Regions from separate parts of the Stenotrophomonas sp. UBA7606 genome, predicted to be linked through region 1. Evidence: predicted binding sites of a transcription regulator. Region 1 holds the regulator's gene; each other region holds the start of a gene.
The links. Region 1 encodes FliA, which starts transcription of late flagellar genes. Its sites were predicted from a motif close to TAAAGTTTNNCNNNCNNNGGCCGATAA; they were not measured.

Region 1 (6,497 bases):
CGCAGCCCCACTCCCGGTACCAGAACATGAAGATCAAACGTTTCGTCGCCGCCGACATGCGCACCGCCATGAACCTGGTCCGCAAGGAACATGGGCCTGACGCCGTGATCCTGTCCAACCGCCGGATCGAGGAAGGCGTCGAGATCGTGGCGGCCGCGTACTACGACGAAACCGCAGTGCAGCAGGCGCTGGAAGCCACCCGCCCGGCACCGCCGGCACCGGCCAAGCCGCGCAGCGCCGCCGAAGCCATCATGGCGGCGGTAACCCGTCGTAAGGCGCCGGCGCAGGAACCGGTCGTGGCCACCGCGTCGGCCGTGGCCGCGCTGGCGCGCTCCGCGGTGGGGGCCACTGGCCGCTCCATCGACAACAGCATCGAGCTGGCCCCGGGCAGCCGCTTTGCAGCGTTGCTCAAGGTACCTGCCGCCGAACCCAGCGCCACCGCAGCGCGGCAGGTGTTCGCCACCTTGCCGGCCAGCGCCGACGAGCCGCCGGTGGTACCTGCCTTCCGTCCCGTCGGCAGCGCTGTCAAATCCCCAGCACTGGTGGAGGACAGCGTCAGCTTCTCGGCCCACGCGGCGGCGGCCACGGTCCATGCGGAACGTCCGCAGGGCCGGGCCCAGTTCCAGATCGACCCGCCGCTGCCGGTACAGGCACAGGCACCACAATTCACCGCGCCCGTAGCTGCATCGGCCGCGATGGAACCGGTTGTGGCTGCTGCAGTTGCCGCCGCCGTGCCGCCGCTGGTTGCTGTCAGCGCGCCCGCTGCCCCGCTTGCCATCGCACCGGCCCCTGTCGCTGCCCCTGCCCTTGCCTCCGTTCCCGCCCCGGTAGCGGTTGCCGCCGCGCCGCGCGACGACGAACAGCTGCTGCAGCTGCGCCAGGAAGTAGCCGGCATGCGCCATCTGATCGAGCGCGAGATGAATCGCTTCACCGACGAACGCCTGCGCGGCAGTGCGGTGCGCGCCAATGCACTGGACCTGATGGACGAGTATGGCTTCGACGCCGGGCTGGCCCGCGACGTCGCCATCCAGATCCCGGCCGATACCGATCCCACCCGTGCCCGCGGCCTGATGCTGGGGCTGATCTCCAGGAAGCTGCCGATCGCCCCCAGCGATCCGATCGAAACCGGCGGTGTCATTGCCCTGGTCGGCCCCACCGGCGCCGGCAAGACCACCACCATCGCCAAGCTGGCCTCGCGCTTTGCCGAAGCCCACGCCGCACGTGACGTCGCCCTTGTCACCACCGACACCCAGCGCATCGGCGCCCGCGAACAGTTGTATGGCTTTGGGCGCCAGCTCGGCATCGCCGTGCACGAGGCCAACAGCGGCACCGATCTCAACCAGCTGCTGCACAAGCTGGCCGACTACAAGCTGGTGCTTATCGACACCGCCGGCCTGGGCCAGCGCGACCGTGCCCTCACCGCCCAGCTGCAGTGGCTGCGTGCCGCCGGCCAGATCCGCACCCTGCTGGTGCTGCCGGCCAACACCAGCTTCCAGGACATGGATGAAGTGGTGCGCCGCTTCAGCGCCGCCAACCCGCAAGGGGTAGTGCTGACCAAGCTGGACGAGACCGGCCGCTTCGGGTCGGCCCTGTCGGTGGCCGTGGACCACCGCCTGCCGATCACCTGGGTGACCGACGGCCAGGACGTGCCGGAAGACCTGTACCGGGCCTCGGCCGCAAATCTTGTACTTCGCCTTGAAGATTTGCGCCGCGCGGCCGATATGCCCTGCAACCCGGAGTTGAACAATGCAGTCGCGTGAGTACGCCAAGCTGACCAATACCTTCCCGTTGTCGGCCACCCGCCGCGAGCCAGCCGGCCCGGTGCGCACCATCGCGGTGACCGGCGGCAAGGGCGGTGTGGGCAAAACGAACGTCTCGGCCAACCTGGCCGTGGCGCTTGCCGGCATGGGCAAACGCACCCTGCTGCTGGACGCCGACCTGGGCCTGGCCAACATCGACGTGGTGCTCGGCCTGCAGCCCAAGCACACCCTGGCCGACCTGGTCGCCGGGCGCGCCAGCCTGGAAGACGTCATCATCGAAGGCCCCAACGGCGTGCTGGTGGTACCGGCGGCTTCCGGTCGCCGCCACATGGCCGAGCTGCAGCCGGCCGAGCACGTGGGCCTGGTCAACGTGTTCTCCGAGCTGGAGCGCGACCTCGATGTGATGATCATCGACACTGCCGCCGGCATCAACGACAGCGTGTTGACCTTCTGCCAGGCCGCGCAGGACACCGTGGTGGTGGTCTGCGACGAGCCCGCCTCCATCACCGACGCCTACGCGCTGATCAAGGTGCTCTCGCGCGAGCGCGGTGTGGACCGCGTGCAGGTGGTGGCCAACATGGCCCGCGACCCCAACGAAGGCCGCGCCCTGTACGAAAAGCTGGTGCGTGTCTGCGAGAAGTTCCTCATCGATGTCTCGCTGAACTACCTGGGCTGCGTGCCGCAGGACGACTGGCTGCGCCTGTCGGTGCAGCGCCAGCAGCCGGTGGTGAAGCTGTACCCGTCCGCGCCGGCGGCGCTGGCCATCCAGGAGATCGCACGCCGCACCTCCCGTTGGCAGGCACCGACCGCACCGCGCGGTGGCGTCGAGTTCTTCCTGGAACGCATCCTCCAGCAGAAGGTGAGCGCATGAACAACGCCGCAGCCCAGTACCGTGAGGTCCAGCGCAACGCGGCCAATGACTGCATTGCCCGCCACGCCGACCTGGTACGCCGCATCGCTCATCACCTGGCTGCCCGCCTGCCCGCCAGTGTCGAGGTCGACGACCTGATCCAGGCCGGCATGATGGGTCTGATCGAAGCCTCGCGCAGCTACGACGCCGAGCAGGGCGCCTCGTTCGAGACCTATGCGTCCATCCGCATCCGTGGCTCGATGATCGACGAAATCCGCCGTGGCGACTGGGTGCCGCGTTCGGTGCACCGTCGTGCCCGCGATGCCGCCGCCACCATCCGCCGCCTGGAGCAGGCTTCCGGCCGTGCTGCCAGCGCCACCGAAGTGGCGCAGGCCATGGACATGCCGCTGCCCGAATACATGCGTCTGGTCGAAGACGCATCGCGTGGCCAGGTGCTGAGCCTGGAGTCGCGCATCGAGGATCAGGGCGAGCTGGATACCCCTACCACCGGCGGCCCCACCCCGCAGCAGATGCTTGAACGCAGCCAGTTCGGCGCCGAGTTGGGCAAGGCCATCGGCCTGCTGCCCGAGCGCGAGCAGCTGGTGCTGTCGCTGTACTACGAGCAGGAACTGAACCTGAAAGAGATCGGCGCGGTGCTCGGTGTGAGCGAGTCGCGGGTTTGCCAGATCCACGGCCAGGCGATGCTGCGCCTGCGTGGGCGGCTGAAGATTTTCGAGTCGGCCGACGCCGGGCTCGAGGAACACTAAGAGGAATATCTTTTGAACAAGAACATGCGCATCCTGATCGTCGACGATTTCTCGACCATGCGCCGCATCGTCAAGAACCTGCTCGGCGACCTGGGCTTCACCAACACCGCCGAAGCCGAGGACGGGCATGCCGCGCTGGCCCTGCTGCAGAGCCAGCCGTTCGATTTCGTGGTCACCGACTGGAACATGCCGGTCATGACCGGCATCGAGCTGCTCAAGGCCGTGCGTGCCGACCCCAAGCTCAAGACCCTGCCGGTGCTGATGGTCACCGCCGAAGCCAAGCGCGAGCAGATCATCGAGGCCGCCCAGGCCGGCGTCAACGGCTACATCATCAAGCCGTTCACCGCGCAGACCCTGGAAGAAAAGCTGGGCAAGATCTTCGAACGCCTGGCAGCGAGCGCCTGATGGACGATCTGGCGCAATCGCTGAGCGACAAATCGGCCCTGGTGCAACGCCTGCAGGATGCGCTTGCCGCGCTGGAAAGCGGTGACGAAGCGGCGTGGCGCCAGGAAATCGACGCGCTCGCAGCGCTGCGTACCCAGCCGATGATGGCCGGGCTGGGCCGCCTGGCCCGCGAGCTGGGCCAGGCCCTGGGCGAGCTGCCCAGCGTGCCCAGCGAAGCCGGCGAGTTGGACGACGCCTGCGCGCGCCTGGACCACGTGGTGGAGATGACCGAACAGGCCACCCATCGCACCCTGGACCTGGCCGAAGAGTGCCGTGCGCTGACCGAGCGCCTGCGTGCCGACGGGCTCAATGCCGACCAGGGCGAGATCCTGGACCGCATCCGCCACAACCTCACCGAGGTGGCCCTTACCCAGAGCTACCAGGACCTGACCGGGCAGATCATCCGTCGCGTTGTCGGCATCGTCCGGCGCGTCCACGAAGGCTTTGGCGCACTCGGCCTACCACCGCCGGAAGACCCGGCCCGCAACAACGGGCTGGCCGGTCCCGCGGTGGACGGCCTGGACCGCCACGCCGTGTCCCAGCATGACGCCGACGACCTGCTGTCGGACCTGGGGCTGTAAGCCATGAGCACGTTCGCCGACGACATCGCCGCCGATTTCATCCTCGAAGCGCAGGAGATCCTCGATCGACTCGGCGAGCAGCTGGTGACGCTGGAGCAGGCACCGGAAGATGCCGACCAGCTCAATGCCGTGTTCCGCGGCTTTCACACGCTCAAGGGCGGTGCCGGTTTTTTGTCGATCACGCCGATGGTCGAGCTGTGCCATGCCGCCGAGGAAGCCTTGGGCATGGCCCGCTCTGGCAAGGGCCAGCTGCTGGCACACCATTTCGACGCCGCCCAGCAATCACTGGATTGGCTGCAGGCCATGCTCGACGCGGTGTCCTCCGGCACCGAGCCCGGGCATGCGCCGGCCGCATTGATCGCCCAGTTCGACATGGGCAGCGCGCCTTCACCGGCACCGGTCAAAGCCGCAGCAGCGCCTGCCGGCAGTGATCTGATCAGCGAGGATGAATTCGAAGCCCTTCTCGATCAGTTGCACGGCACGGCCGCGCCAAGCGCTGTCGCCACAACCGCCGCCGATGACCTGATCAGCGAGGACGAGTTCGAAGCCTTGCTGGACAAGCTGCATGCCGGCGCTGCGCCCGGCGCAGGCACACCAGCGGCCGTGGCACCTGCCGCCGCGCCGGCGGCCGCCAGGCCCGCGCCCACGCCCAGCGCAGCCGCAGCACCACCTGCAGCCAAACCTGCCACCGCGAAAGCCGCCGAGCCCGAGCACACGGTGCGCGTGGATACCAAACGGCTGGACGCGATCGTCAACCTGATCGGCGAACTGGTGCTGTCGCGCAATCGGCTCAAGACACTGCGTACACGGCTCAAGGACGAAGAGCTGGACCGCGCCGTATCCACCCTGGACATCGCCACTGCACGCCTGCAATCGGCAGTGATGCGCACCCGCATGCAACCGGTGGGCAAGGTGTTTTCGCGCTTCCCAAAGGTGGCGCGTGATGTCGCCCGCTCCTTGCAGAAGGAAGTGGACCTGGAGTTGATCGGCGCCGACACCGAGCTGGACCGCAACCTGGTGGAAGCGCTGGCTGACCCCTTGGTGCACCTGGTCCGCAACGCCATCGATCACGGCGTGGAAGGCCCCGACCTGCGCGAAGCACAGGGCAAGCCGCGGATGGGCCGGGTACGCCTGTCTGCCCAGCAGGAAGGCGACTACGTCAGCATCGAAGTGCAGGATGACGGTGCCGGCATCGATCCCGAGCGCCTGCGCAACAAGGCACGCGAAAAAGGCCTGATCGACCCGGAAGCTGCCGCCCGCCTGAGCAGCGAGGAATGCCTGCACCTGGTGTTCCTGCCTGGTTTCTCGACCAAGCAGCAGGTGACCGACATCTCCGGCCGTGGTGTCGGCATGGACGTGGTGCAATCGCGCATCCGCGAGCTCAGCGGCCAGATCCAGATCCAGTCCGAACTGGGCCGTGGCAGCCGCTTCCTGATCCGCGTGCCGCTGACCCTGGCCATCCTGCCGACCCTGCTGGTGCAGGCCGGCGACGATGTCTACGCCCTGCCCTTGGCCCGTGTGATGGAGGTATTGCATGCCCCCGCCACCTCGCTGGGCTGGTTCGATGGCCGTGCCGTGCTGGACCGCAAGAGCCATACCCTGGCACTGGTGGACCTGCGCGACTGGCTCGGCGTTCCGCCCACCCCGTCCACCCTGCTGACCATCGTGGTGCTGCAGATGGGCGAAACCCGTTTTGGCCTGGTCGTCGACCAGGTGCGCGGCCGCGAGGAAGTGGTGATCAAGCCCCTGCCCCGCGCCCTGCGCGGCCTCAAGGGCTATGCCGGCGCCACCCTGATTGGCGATGGCCGCATGGCGCTGATCCTGGATGTGGATGGGTTGCGTGGAGGACAGGGGTGAGCGATCTCCTGATTGCACCGACAGCGTTCGCGATCCCGTCAGTCCCCTCTTTCGCCTGCGGGAGAGGGCGCCCCGCGAAGGGGCGGGTGAGGGGCGCTTTCAGCTTGTAACGCAGAAAGCTGCCCTCAGCCCCCCCCACTTCTCCCACACGCGGGAGAGGGGCTCAAGCAAAGCCCTGATTCAAGACCGCTCCAACCAGGCCGATATACGCACCATGGACCGACTCAGCATCATTGGA
Region 2 (6,497 bases), on a different contig from region 1:
GATCGGGAAGGCTGCGGGCAAGTGATGCGGGCGCCGGCAGGTGCCATGTGCACGGCAACTCCTGCGGAATGCACCAAGGATGTTCCGTATCACTTCAAGGGAATGCTCATGAACAAGTTGACGGCAGTTGCCGTATCCGTTTTGTTGCTCAGTGCTGCGCCGGCACAGGCGCAGTCGATACCTGGCTGGAAGGCCTACCGTGCCCAGCAGACCGGGCAGCAGGCCGCGCCTGCGGCCAATGCCGGGCAGGCTCCGGCTGCACCACCGCAGGCGACCGACCCGCAGCCTGCAGCGCTGCCGCAGCCGGCTTACCAGACCGCTGCTGCGCCCTATGCCACGCGCCCGGCGCCCAAGCCGGCGCCGAATGGCGGGCTTTTCGTGGGTGTGCAGGGAGGCAGCGGCTGGGTCTATGAGGATGTCGACCAGCGTGCGGTAGCGGTCAGCGCCGGCTATCGCTGGCAGGCCGGTGACTACAGCCAGGTTGGTATCGAGCTGGGCGCTGGTCGGCTGGACGAAACCACCTGGCGCGACTACGGAATTCCCGAGGTCAAGTTCAACACCATCGGCGCCAACGCGCGCTTCAACTTCGGCAACAGCCCGTGGTTCGGTGTTGCCCGGTTGGGTTACTGGCATGCCCGTAGCCGGGACGGCTGGGACCGCAAGGTCACCGCCGACGGTGCCTACGGCAGTCTGGGCGTAGGCGTGGATCTGGGTCGCCACTTCAACCTGCAGCTGATGTACACCGGCTACACCTATGCGGTGGACAGCTACTACGGCGACGATGAGTACGACATCAATCGTGCCGACACTGTCACCCTCGGCGCCGAAGTCCGCTTCTGAGCACTGATGCCGGTGAAGGCCCAGGTGCCCGCACCGGTGGCGCAGGTCCTCAGGCCACTGCCCATGGCTCCTTCTCCAGGCGCAGGGCCAGGTAGTCGATCAGTGCCTGCACCCGCGCCGGCCGGTGCAGGCCGGGTGGGGTGATGATGTTCAGTGCCAGCGGCTCCACCTTCCAGTCGTCCAGCGCGGTCTGCAGCGTGCCGTCCCGCAGCTGTTCCCAGACCAGGAACTCCGGCTGCAGGGCCAGCCCCAGCCCGGCCTGCAGGGCGGCATCGAAGACCTCAGCGTTATTGGCCTGCAATTGGCGCGGTACGGTCTGCGCGAACTCGCCGTGGCGCGGGTGGCGGAAGCGCCAGGTGTTGCCGCCACGGGTATAGCTGTACTGGAAGCCGCGGTGCCGGGCCAGGTCGCGCGGGTGTTCCGGCCGGCCATGCTGCTGGAAGTAGGACGGCGCCCCCACCAGCAGGATGCGCACCTGGCACAGGCGGCGGGCACGCAGGCTGGAGTCGGCCAGGGTGGAGATGCGCAGTGCCATGTCGAAGCGCTCGGCGACAAGGTCCACCATGCCGTCGCTGAGCTGCAGGTCCAGTTCGACATCGGGATGGTCCAGCATGAAGCCGGGCAGCAGCGGCGCCAGCCGCGACACCCCGAACGACATCGGTGCCGCCAGCCGGATGAGGCCGCGCAGCGCCGCCGAGCGATCGGCCACTTCGGCCTCCACCGCCTCGCCTTCGTCAAGGATGCGCGACGCGCGTTCCAGTGCGGCCTCGCCAGCGGCGGTCAGCGACATGCGCCGCGAGGTGCGGTGGAACAGGCTGGTACCGATGCGTGTCTCCAAGCGGGTGATGGCCTTGGACACCGTGGCCTGTGACAACTGCAGTTCTTCGGCGGCGCGGGCAAACGAGCCGGCTTCGGCCACCTTGGCAAAGATGGCCCAGGCTTCCAGGTCAGGCAGGCGGTTCATGCGGGGCACGCTGGGCAGGGGATGAGGCTCAATCATGTCACATATGGAATGAAAGAATTTCCATTGTTTCCATTCTCAACATGCAAGCCCAAGCCTAGACTGGCCCCCATCGAAACCCCACCCGCACCAGGAGAACGCCATGATTGAACGTCGCCCGTTTGCCAGCCTTGGTGGAGCCAATCATGGTTGGCTCGATGCCAAGCACCATTTTTCCTTTGCCGAGTACCACGACCCCAAGCGCATGAACTGGGGCGCGATGCGGGTCTGGAATGACGACACCATCCAGCCCGGCACCGGCTTCCCGCCGCACCCGCACGCCGAGATGGAAATCATCACCTATGTGCGTGAGGGCGCCATCAGCCACAAGGACGACCAGGGCAACCAGGGCCGTACCGAGGCCGGCGACGTGCAGGTGATGAGCGCCGGCACCGGCATCCGTCATGCCGAATACAATCTGGAGCCGGGTGTCACCCGCATCTTCCAGATCTGGATCTTCCCCGACCAGCGCGGTGGCAAGCCGTCCTGGGGCACCAAGCCCTTCCCCAAGGGCGAGCGCTCGGGCCGCTTCATCACCTTGGCCAGCGGCATGGCGGGCGATGACGATGCCCTGCCGATCCGTGCCAATGCACGTGTTTCCGGTGCCACCCTGAAGGCCGGCGAGAGCACCGAGTACCGCTTCACTGATTCCAGCCGCCACGGCTACCTGGTGCCGAACACCGGCAAGGTGGAAGTGGACGGTGTGCTGCTGGAGGCCCGCGATGGCGCCGCCATCACCGGCGTGGACAGCATCCGCATCACCGCGCTGGAAGACTCGGAGCTGGTGCTGGTCGATACGGCGGCCCTGCAGTAAGCAGAGCCGGGGTCGGCTTCTGGATCCAGCCTGATCTGACCCTTGAGCGGCGAAGGCGCGATTTTTCGCGCCTTTGTCGTCTGCCGGTTGCGCGCACAAACACGCCTGGATGCGGTCCACCGCTGATCAGGTGCCGGCATGGCCGGCAGCGGACGAGGCGATATTGGCCACCGAGCCGCCGTGGTCGGCACTGTTACCTGGACGCACCGCACGGAACGCGTGCTTCATGTCCAATGCGGTGCCGATGATGTTGGACGCGCACACAAGGCGCAGACCGTCGGGCTCACCGCCCTCGTGTAACGCAGGCGCGCTGCCGGGCGTATGCCCGGCGCGGCCAGGGATTCACCGGTTCGCGGCACAGCTACTGGAGCAGGCCGCCGGCCGGGCTCAACCGTAGCGCTGCAGCTGTACAGCTGGCACGTTGCTCCCGCTGTAGCGGAACACCGAGACAGCACTGGCCAGGGCATCGGCCTGTTGCTCCATGGACCGTGCCGCCGCGCTGGCTTCTTCCACCAGCGCGGCGTTCTGCTGGGTGGTTTCGTCCATCTGCACCACGGTGTGGTTGACCTGCTCGATGCCGGCGGACTGTTCCTGCGAGGCGGCAGCGATGCGCGCCATGATCTCGGTGACCTGGCGTACCGAGCGGACGATCTCGTCCATTGTGCTGCCAGCTTCGCCAACCAGGCGGGTGCCGTTGCCTACCTTGTCCACCGAATCACTTATCAGCGCCTTGATCTCCTGCGCGGCGGTGGCCGAGCGCTGTGCCAGCGTGCGCACTTCCGATGCCACCACCGCAAAGCCGCGGCCCTGCTCACCGGCGCGCGCAGCTTCCACCGCGGCGTTCAAGGCCAGGATGTTGGTCTGGAAGGCGATGCCGTCGATCACGCTGATGATTTCGGCGATGCGCTGCGAGGACTGTTCGATGGCGCGCATGGTGTCCACAACATGGTGGACCACCTCGCCTCCGCGTGCGGCGACATCGGCCGCGCCAATCGCCAGCTGGTTGGCATGACGGGCGGAGTCCGCATTCTCCCGCACGGTCGAGGTGAGCTCTTCCATGGACGCGGCGGTTTCCTCCAGGCTGGCGGCCTGCTGCTCGGTGCGGCGCGACAGGTCGTCGTTGCCGCTGGCAATCTCGCGTGCGGCGGTGGTGATGGCCTGGGAACAGTGCTGGATCTGTTCGACGATGCTGGCCAGGCGCTCGGCAGTGAGGTTGGCATCCTGCTTCATCGCCTCGAAATCACCCGCATAGCTGCCTTGCATGCGATGGTCCAGGTTGCCTGCGGCCAGCGCGGCCAGCATGCCGCGCAGTTCGCCGCTGGTACGGGTGACGGTGTCCAGCAACTGGTTGATGCCCAGGGTCAGCGACTGGATGAAGCCCGGTTCCGCCACCGGTGCCAGGCGCTGTTCCAGGTCGCCGGCGGTGGCGGCGGCAACGATATCGGCCACGCTGTTTTCCAGCAGCAGCTCGTGGGTGCGGTCATGCCACTCCACGGCAAAGCCGCTGCGGCTGCCATCGGCGTGGAACACCGGCGTGACTACCTGGCTGAAATGCACCGGCCCGATCTGCACGCGGCCGATATGCTGGCTGCTGAGCTGGTCGAGCAGGGCGCGGATGCGCACCGGGTTGGCATGGAAGCGGTGGATGCTGCTGCCGACCAGCGTGTCCACGTCGAAATCCGGGAACGCCTGACGCAGGGTCTGCTGCTGGTTGCGCAGCAACGCCACCACCGAGCGGTTGACGTAGCGGATGATGTGATCGTTGTCGGCAATCATCATGCCGGTGCGCGAGGCATCCAGCGAGGCACGGATCTGGATGTTCTCCTCGTGCAGGGCCTGCTCCTGCTGCTGGCGTTGTTGCAACTGCGCCTGCACCTGCTGCAGCTTGCCGGCCAGGCTGCCCGCAGCGTAGCGCGTGCTGCCGTCGCCGCCGACGCCGGTGCCGATCACCGAGGCAAGTGCGTGCAGGGTGAGGGGCGGTGCGCCCAATGCCTGTTGCTGGCGATGCAACTGCCAGGCCAGCACCATCACTGCCGGTACACCGGCCGCCAATACCGGCAGCCATTGCCCGGTCCACAGCCCGAGGCCGACCCACAGTGCCGTCAGCGGCAGCGCCACCGGCAACAGCTGGCGGGCAAGGGGACGTGACGGTGAGCCGGCAGGCGAAGGCGGTTGGGAAAGCGGGTGTGGCGACATCGTGGACTCCGGTTCAGCGGCAACGGCAGGAAGGGGGAGCGATGAAAATGGCCGCCCGGCCAGCGGCATGATCTGCGCGTTCATCCCGGCACGGCCGGGCTGCGGCGCGCGATGGGAGCGCCGTGGCAGTCCGGTGCCGGCAAGTGGCGCGCAGGCGCGATCCGGTGCTGGCACCGGTCGCTGGGGTGGGGGCGGGGAACATGCGGTGGTGGGGCGCACAGCACCCGTTGCGGGGCTGCGGGACTTCATCTCGATAACGGCTGTAAACCGGTTATCGGCCGCGCGCGGTGGTCCTGAACCGCGCGGTGGCCTGTTCAGTCGCCGTCGGGCAAACCGGCGATGAAATTCCCGATCACCACGGCAACCTCCGCGGCCTGGTCCATGTGCACATGGTGGTGGCCAGGCAGGGTGTGCAGGCGGCCATCGGCCAGCAGGGCCGCACGGCGGCTGCGCTGTGGTTCCGGAAAGTACGCCTGTGCCGGGGTGGCGTAGATCACCTGCACCGGGCACTGGATGGCGCTGATCACGTCGCAGACCTGTTCGTCGGTCATGCGAACTGCCGTGGGCAGCATCAGGCGGGGATCGCTGCGCCAGCTCCAGCCTCCCTCCACTGGCTTGACCCCGCGCTCGATCAGCAGCCGTGCCGAGGCCTCACCGAGCTGGTTGACCATCATCCGCGCGCGTACCGGTGCGGCCAGGTCGGGGAAAACCCGCAGCTGCTTGTCGCCCAGCTTGAGCATGGCGTCCACGTAGCCGCGCAGGCGCTGCACGGTCTCACCGGCCGGTGCGCTCAGTCCGCCCAGGGCCTCGATCGACACCAGCCCCTGCACCCGCTCGCGGGCCACCGCCGCCACCAGGCTGGCGATGGCCGCACCCATCGAGTGGCCAAGCAACACGAAGCGCTGCCAGCCCAGGGCATCGGCGATGGCCAGTGTCTGCACGATGGCATTGGGTGCGGTATAGGGCGTGGTCAACGGCAGGTGGGCGCTGAGGCCGTGGCCGGGCAGGTCGACCATCACCAGGTCCAGGCCCGGCAGGTGCTCGGCCAGGGGCAGGAAACTGGCCGCGTTGTCCAACCAGCCATGCAGGGCCAGCACCTTCAGGCCACCGGGTTTGCCGGCGCGCAGGCCGGCCACCCGCAGGCCGTCGCAGTCCAGCTCGAACGGAATTGCGTTGGCACTCACTGCGACTGCGCCTGGGCCAGCTGGGCCAGGGCGCTGGCGTGCGCGTCGCTGGCATTGAGGCAGGGGATGTAGCGCATGCGTGCACCGCGCTCGGCAAGGGTGGCGGTGAAGCCCATCTCCACCTCCTCCAGGGTTTCCAGGCAGTCGGTGGCAAAGCCGGGACAGACCACGTCGAGGGTCTTGATGCCGCTCTGTGCCAGTTCCCACAGGCGCGGTTCGGCATAGGGCTGCAGCCAGCGCTCGCGGCCAAAGCGCGATTGATAGGCCAGCTCCCAATCGTCGTCGGCCAGGCCCAGTGCCGCGGCAATGGCGCGGGCGCTGGCTTCACAGCGCTGCGGGTAGGGGTCGCCGGCGTCGGCAAGGCGTTGCGGGATGCCGTGGAAGGAGAACAGCAGCTTGCCGCCGCGGCCATGCGCCTGCCAGTAGCCGGCAATGGAGCTGGCCACCGCCGCCACCCACTGCG
Region 3 (6,497 bases), on a different contig from region 1:
ATCCGGCGGGCAGTGCCGCTGATGCAGGCTCAGTCCGCGACTGGCGGTGTCCCATCCGCCGCCACACCGGGGGCAGGCACCGGTAAGGTGTCGGTCTCGTTCAATGCGGCGGCCTCGGCTTCCTTGGTCATCACCACGATGCTGATGCGGCGGTTGATCGGGTTCTGCGGGTTGGCCTTGTCGAACAGCACCGAGGAGGACAGGCCGACCACGCGCGCCACCTTGGCCTCGTCCATGCCACCTTCCAGCAACACCCGCCGCGCGGCGTTGGCGCGGTCCGCGCTCAACTCCCAGTTGCCGTAACCCAACTGGGTGGAATAGGCGGTGGTGTCGGTATGGCCGGTGATGCTGATGCGGTTGGGTACCTGGTTGATGAAGTGCGACAGCTCCAACAGGATCGTCCGCGTATACGGCATCAGGCGCGCGCTGCCGAGGTCGAACATCGGCCGGTTCTGCTGGTCCACGATCTGGATGCGCAGGCCCTCGGGGGTGATGTCCAGCAGCAGCTGGTCCTTGAATGGCTCCAGCGCCTGGCTCTTGCTGATCGCCTCCTGCAGCTCCTGCTTCAGCGCTTCCAGGCGCTGGCGTTCGCGTTCGCGCTCTTCCACCGGCGTGGGTACCGATTCCTGCCGGTTCTGGAAGGGATCGTTGCTGTTGCCGCGCGAGACATCGGTGGCGCCGCCCAGCTTGATCATCGAGGTGCTGGCGCCACCGGGGCCGGCCATGCCGGGGGCCGGGGTGCTGCTGGTCCCGCTCAGCGGGCTGGGGTTGCGGAAATATTCCGAAATCGCCGCGCGCTCGGGCTTGCTGGTGGCAGCCATCAGCCACAGCACCAGGAAGAAGGCCATCATCGCGGTAACGAAGTCGGCATAGGCCACCTTCCAAGAGCCGCCGTGGTGCCCGCCAGCCTTGACCTTCCTGACCCGGCGCACGATCACCGTAGGCTTGTTGTTGTCGCTCATGGCGCGGGCCTTACTTGACCGACTTCAGGTGCTGCTCGAACTCGCTGAAGCCCGGGCGCAGTGCCGAGGGCACGGTCTTGCGCGCGAATTCCAGCGCGATCTTCGGGTTATAGCCGCGCAGGCAGGCGAGCAGGGCCGTCTTCACCGATTCGTAGATGCGCGCATCCTGTTCGGCGCGTGCTTCCACCGCGGCCGCCAGCGGGCCGATGAAGCCGTAGCCCAGCAGGATGCCGAGGAAGGTGCCCACCAGTGCGCCGGCCACGTGGGCGCCGACTTCCTTGATGTCACCACCGATTGAGCCCATGGTGATGACGATGCCCAGCACGGCGGCGACGATGCCGAAGCCGGGCAGGCCGTCGGCCACCTTGTTGAGTACGTGCGCCGGTTCCAGCGCCTCGTGGTGGTGTTTTTCCAGTTCCAGTTCCAGCAAGGGTTCCAGCTCGTGCGGCTCGATGTTGGAGCCGATCATCAGGCGCAGGCAGTCGGTGATGAAGTCCAGCAGGTGGTGGTCGGCCAGCACCTTGGGGTAGTTGGCGAACACCGCGCTGTCCTGCGGGTTCTCGACATGCTCTTCCAGTGCCATGAAGCCTTCGCGGCGGGCCTTGTTGAGCAGTTCGTAAAGCAGGCTGAGCACGTCCAGGTAGTCCTGGCGCTTGTACTGCGGGCCTTTGAATACGCCGACGGTGGCTTTCAGTGTCTGCTTGACGGTCTTGATCGGGGTGCCGATCAGGAACGCGCCGAGAGCCGCGCCGCCGATGATGACCAGCTCATAGGGCTGCCACAGCGCGCCCAGGCGGCCGTGTGCGCCTACATAACCGCCGAGCACGGCAACAATGACAACCAGCAGGCCGACGAGAATGAGCATGGAAGGGGCGCGGAAAGGGGATATCCCGTTGTCGGCCGTCAACGGAAAATCTGTAGTGCCGAGCCATGCCCGGCTGGGTGCAGCAAACCCTGTAGTGCCGAGCCATGCTCGGCAGGAGCCTTGCCGGTAAAGCCTCAGCCGAGCATGGCTCGGCACTACGCAGGTGCTTATGCGGCGGGCTGTGCCTCGGCGCCGCCGCGCCGCAGCGGGTCGGGGTAGGGCTGGCCATTGTCGACAAAGGCCAGTGACACCGAGTTCAGGCAATGCCGCTCGAAGGTCGGCGGCGGGCCGTCCGGGAACACGTGGCCAAGGTGGCTGCCGCACCGTGCGCAGACGATCTCGGTACGGATCATGCCGTGGCTGGTGTCTCGGATCTCGCGCACATGTGCCGGTTCGAACGGTGCAAAGAAGCTGGGCCAGCCGGTGCCGGAATCGAACTTGGTGCTGGAGCGGAACAGCGGCAGCGCGCACAGCCGGCAGCAGTACACGCCCTCGCGCTTGTTATCCAGGAACACGCCACAGAACGGTGCCTCGGTGCCGTGGTGCAGCAGCACGCGTTGCTCCTCGCTGCTGAGGCCAGCGATTAGCGCCTCGCGCTGGGCGGGGCTGGGGGGAGTCAGGTCGAAGGCGGTCATGGCAGGGCATCCGTGGGGCAGGTGTCCATGGTAGGGGCGGGCAGCGGCCAGTCCAAGGTCGCATTCATGGCGGCGCAAGCCCGGCAGGTGCATGCTTGGTCGGTGGTCGCAAAGGAGATGTCGATGAAATCGAAGGGATATCTGTTGCTGGCCGTGCTGACAGCACTGCCGTCATTCGCGCAGGCTCAGCTCACGCAGCCGCCCGTCAGTACGTCGCGCGAAACGCAGCAGGATCAAGCGCAGCCGGAACCGTCGCGTCCGCCCAACAAGCCCAAGCCGGTTCCGAAGCCGAAGCCGGTTGTGCCGCCGCCACCGGTGCGGCCGATCTACGACAGCAAGGGCCAGTTGGCGCCGCATATGCGCCAGACCAGCCCGGGGCGGGTGCTGGATACGCGTACCAACCGTTATTACGACACCGTACCCAGCGGCATCGGCCAGAAAGTGGTGCCCCCGCCGGCAGGCACGCGATGACCCTGTAGTGCCGAGCCATGCTCGGCAGGAGCTTTCCAAGCCAACGTCAAAAGCACCCCTCCCCAGCCCTCCCCTTGGCCTGCAGCCAAAGGGAGGGGGCGTAGTGCCGAGCCATGCTCGGCAATGGGGCTTTACCGCTAGAACCCCCTGCCGCGCATGGCTCGGCACTACTCGGCGATGGGCAGGCACAGGGTCTCTTTGACCTCTTCCATCACGATGTAGCTTTTGGATTCACGTACGTGCGGCAAGGTCAGCAGGGTGCTGCCCAACAGCTTGCGGTAGGAGGCCATTTCATTGATGCGCGCCTTGAGCAGGTAGTCGAAATCCCCGGACATCAGGTGGCACTCCAGCACATTGGGCAGCTTCAGCGCGGCGCGGCGGAATTCCTCGAAAATGTCGCCGGACTTGTAGGCCAGGCTGATCTCCACGAACACCAGCAGGCTGGCCTTCACCGAGGATGGGTCCAGCCGCGCGTAATAGCCGGTGATCACGCCTTCGCGCTCCAGCCGGCGCACCCGCTCGGTGCAGGGCGTGGTCGACAGGCCGACGCGCTCGCCCAGCTCTGTGAAGGAGATGCGCCCCTCCTGCTGCAGGATGCGCAGGATCTTGCGGTCGATCTTGTCCAGTTCGCGGCTGCGGGTGGCCATGGTGGCTCTGCTTTTGATGAACGAAACGGGAAATTAACCTGATTCGGCAAGCTAATACAGGGAAAACAACTGGCTGACCCTGAATATACTGCGCGGTTCCTAGCCCCTGCCGTCCCGTGTGCAGGGAATGATGTGGTCCGGAGAAAGAAAATGCGCGTTCTGGTGCTTGGCAGCGGTGTGATCGGCACGACCAGTGCCTGGTATCTGCGGCAGGCCGGCTTTGAGGTCACCGTGGTGGACCGGCAGCCGGCCCCGGCGCTGGAAACCAGCTTTGCCAATGCTGGCCAGCTGTCCTTCGGCTATACCTCGCCGTGGGCGGCACCGGGCGTGCCGTTCAAGGCGATCAAGTGGCTGTTCGAGGAACACGCGCCGCTGGCGATCCGCCCTACCGCCGACCTCGCCCAGTACCGCTGGCTGTGGCAGATGCTGCGCAACTGCACCTCGGCCCGCTATGCGGTCAACAAGGCGCGCATGGTGCGGGTGTCCGACTACAGCCGCGATTGCATCAACGAGCTGCGCGCGTCCACCGGCATCGACTACGAAGGCCGCCAGCTGGGCACCACCCAGCTGTTCCGCACCCAGCAGCAGCTGGATGCCGCCGCCCAGGACATCGAGGTGCTGCGCCAATACGGCGTGCCTTACGAAGTGCTGGACCGCCAGGGCATTGCGCGGGTGGAGCCGGCGCTGGCGGGCAAGACCGAGATGCTGGTCGGCGCCCTGCGCCTGCCCGAAGACCAGACCGGCGATTGCCAGCGGTTCACCACCAAGCTGGCCGCGCTGGCCGAAGCCGCCGGCGTCGAGTTCCGTTTCGACCAGGACATCGCCTCGATCCAGCGTGACGGCGACCGCATCACCGGCGTGCGCATCAATGGCAAGCTGGAAACCGCCGATCACTACGTGATCGCACTGGGCAGCTATTCGCCGCAGCTGCTGGCACCGCTTGGCATGCAGCTGCCGGTGTATCCGCTGAAGGGCTATTCGCTGACCCTGCCGATCACCAATGCGGCGATGGCACCGAATTCGACCATCCTCGACGAGAGCTACAAGATTGCCATCACCCGCTTCGAGGACCGCATCCGCGTTGGCGGCATGGCCGAAGTAGCCGGCTTCGATCTGTCGCTGGAACCGCGTCGCCGCGCCACGCTGGAGAAGGTGGTCAAGGACCTGTATCCGGATGGCGGCGACCTGTCGCAGGCCAGCTTCTGGACCGGCCTGCGCCCGGCCACCCCGGACGGCACCCCGGTGATCGGCGCAACGCCGTATCGCAACCTGTTCCTCAATACCGGCCACGGCACCCTGGGCTGGACCATGGCGGCGGGCTCGGGCCGCTACCTGGCCGACCTGATGAGCGGCAAGCCGCCGCAGATCAGCACCGAAGGCCTGGATATTTTCCGCTACGGCAAGGGGCAGCACTGATGCGCCCGGCACAGGCACTGATCGACCTGGAGGCCCTGCGCCACAACTACCGCCTGGCCCGCCAGCTCGGTGGCGGCAAGGCGCTGGCGATCATCAAGGCCGATGCCTACGGCCATGGCGCGGTGCAGTGCGCGCGCGCGCTGCAGGACGAGGCCGATGGCTTTGGCGTGGCCTGCATCGAAGAAGCATTGGAACTGCGTCAGGCCGGCATCCGCGGCCCGATCCTGCTGATGGAAGGTTTCTTCGACGCGGCCGAGCTGCCGTTGATCGTCGAGCATGATTTCTGGGTGGTAGTGGCCACGTCCTGGCAGCTGGAAGCAGTGGAGGCGTTCAAGACCGATGCCACGCTGCGTATCTGGCTGAAGCTGGACAGCGGCATGCATCGCCTGGGCCTGTCGCCGGAAGAGTTCCGCGATGCGCACGCGCGCCTGAGCGCACTGCCGCAGGTGGGCCCGCTGGTGCTGATGACCCACCTGGCGCGCGCCGATGAGCTGGACAGCAACCGCACCCGCGAGCAGCTGGACGTGTTCATCCGTGCCAAGGAAGGGCTGGCAGGTGAAACCAGCCTGTGCAATTCACCGGCACTGTTGGGCTGGCCCGACGTGCACAGTGACTGGGTACGCCCGGGCCTGATGCTGTACGGCGCCGATCCGCTCTACCCGCAGCCCAGCCCGCACGCCGCGCAGCTGCGGCCGGTGATGACCCTGCAGTCGCGGGTGATCGCGGTACGCGAACTGGCGGCCGGCGAGCCGCTGGGTTATGGCGCGCGCTTTGTGGCGGAACAGCCGACCCGGGTGGGCGTGGTGGCGATGGGCTATGCCGATGGCTACCCGCAGTTCGCCCCCAATGGCACGCCGGTGCTGATCGACGGCGTGCCCGGGCAGCTGATCGGCCGCGTGTCGATGGACATGCTGACCGTGGACCTGACCGATCACCCGCAGGCTGCGCGCGGCAGCATCGTGCAGCTGTGGGGCAATGCGCCGACCATCTCGGAGCTGGCGCCGCGCTGCAATACCAGTGCGTATCGCCTGCCGTGCAGCCTCAAGCGCACGCCGCGCGTGTATCTGTCGGCGTGAAGCCTTTGCAGGATCCGGTAGTGGCGAGCCATGCTCGGCAGGATCCGGTAGTGGCGAGCCATGCTCGGCAGGCGCTTTTCCAGCAAGGCAGATGTAGTGCCGAGCCATGCTCGGCAGGCGCTTTGCCGGTGGACCCTCTGCCGAGCATGGTTCGGCACTACCGGTGAAACAGAAAGGGCCGCAATGCGGCCCTTTCCATTTCTACCTGCGATTTCTGCTTACAGCCCGGCGGTGCTGCGGTCGGCCTGCAGCTCACGCCGCAGCCAGTCGTTGATCAGGCGCTTCTCGTAACGCAGCGGGTCGGTGTCATTGGGCAGGCTGCTGTTGAACAGATAGCCGGTGTCACTGAGCTTGCGCTCGCCCTGGTCGATGACCTGGCCGTTGGCGTCGGTGAGGGTGAACTGCAGGTTGATCCGCGGCGGATA

Region 2: the regulator FliA is predicted to act here: its motif matches at 5,122-5,148, upstream of B2527_RS10605 (methyl-accepting chemotaxis protein).
Region 3: the regulator FliA is predicted to act here: its motif matches at 1,856-1,882, upstream of motA (flagellar motor stator protein MotA).

The regions. Positions count from the first base shown of each region.
Region 1 is NZ_DLJW01000133.1:133,360-139,856, forward strand. Features, by position in the region: gene flhF (flagellar biosynthesis protein FlhF) at 27-1,760, shown strand; gene B2527_RS19140 (MinD/ParA family protein) at 1,747-2,631, shown strand; gene B2527_RS19145 (RNA polymerase sigma factor FliA) at 2,628-3,377, shown strand; gene cheY (chemotaxis response regulator CheY) at 3,390-3,782, shown strand; gene B2527_RS19155 (protein phosphatase CheZ) at 3,782-4,402, shown strand; gene B2527_RS19160 (chemotaxis protein CheA) at 4,406-6,259, shown strand; gene B2527_RS19165 (flagellar motor protein) at 6,474-6,497, shown strand, end outside.
Region 2 is NZ_DLJW01000084.1:6,789-13,285, forward strand. Features, by position in the region: gene B2527_RS10590 (outer membrane beta-barrel protein) at 109-840, shown strand; gene B2527_RS10595 (LysR family transcriptional regulator) at 890-1,804, opposite strand; gene B2527_RS10600 (pirin family protein) at 1,944-2,654, shown strand; gene B2527_RS10605 (methyl-accepting chemotaxis protein) at 3,042-4,850, opposite strand; gene B2527_RS10610 (alpha/beta fold hydrolase) at 5,165-6,034, opposite strand; gene hemH (ferrochelatase) at 6,031-6,497, opposite strand, start outside.
Region 3 is NZ_DLJW01000001.1:206-6,702, forward strand. Features, by position in the region: gene motB (flagellar motor protein MotB) at 30-962, opposite strand; gene motA (flagellar motor stator protein MotA) at 973-1,827, opposite strand; gene msrB (peptide-methionine (R)-S-oxide reductase MsrB) at 1,995-2,462, opposite strand; gene B2527_RS00020 (hypothetical protein) at 2,529-2,933, shown strand; gene B2527_RS00025 (winged helix-turn-helix transcriptional regulator) at 3,101-3,580, opposite strand; gene B2527_RS00030 (D-amino acid dehydrogenase) at 3,731-4,996, shown strand; gene alr (alanine racemase) at 4,996-6,072, shown strand; gene B2527_RS00040 (DUF3016 domain-containing protein) at 6,291-6,497, opposite strand, start outside.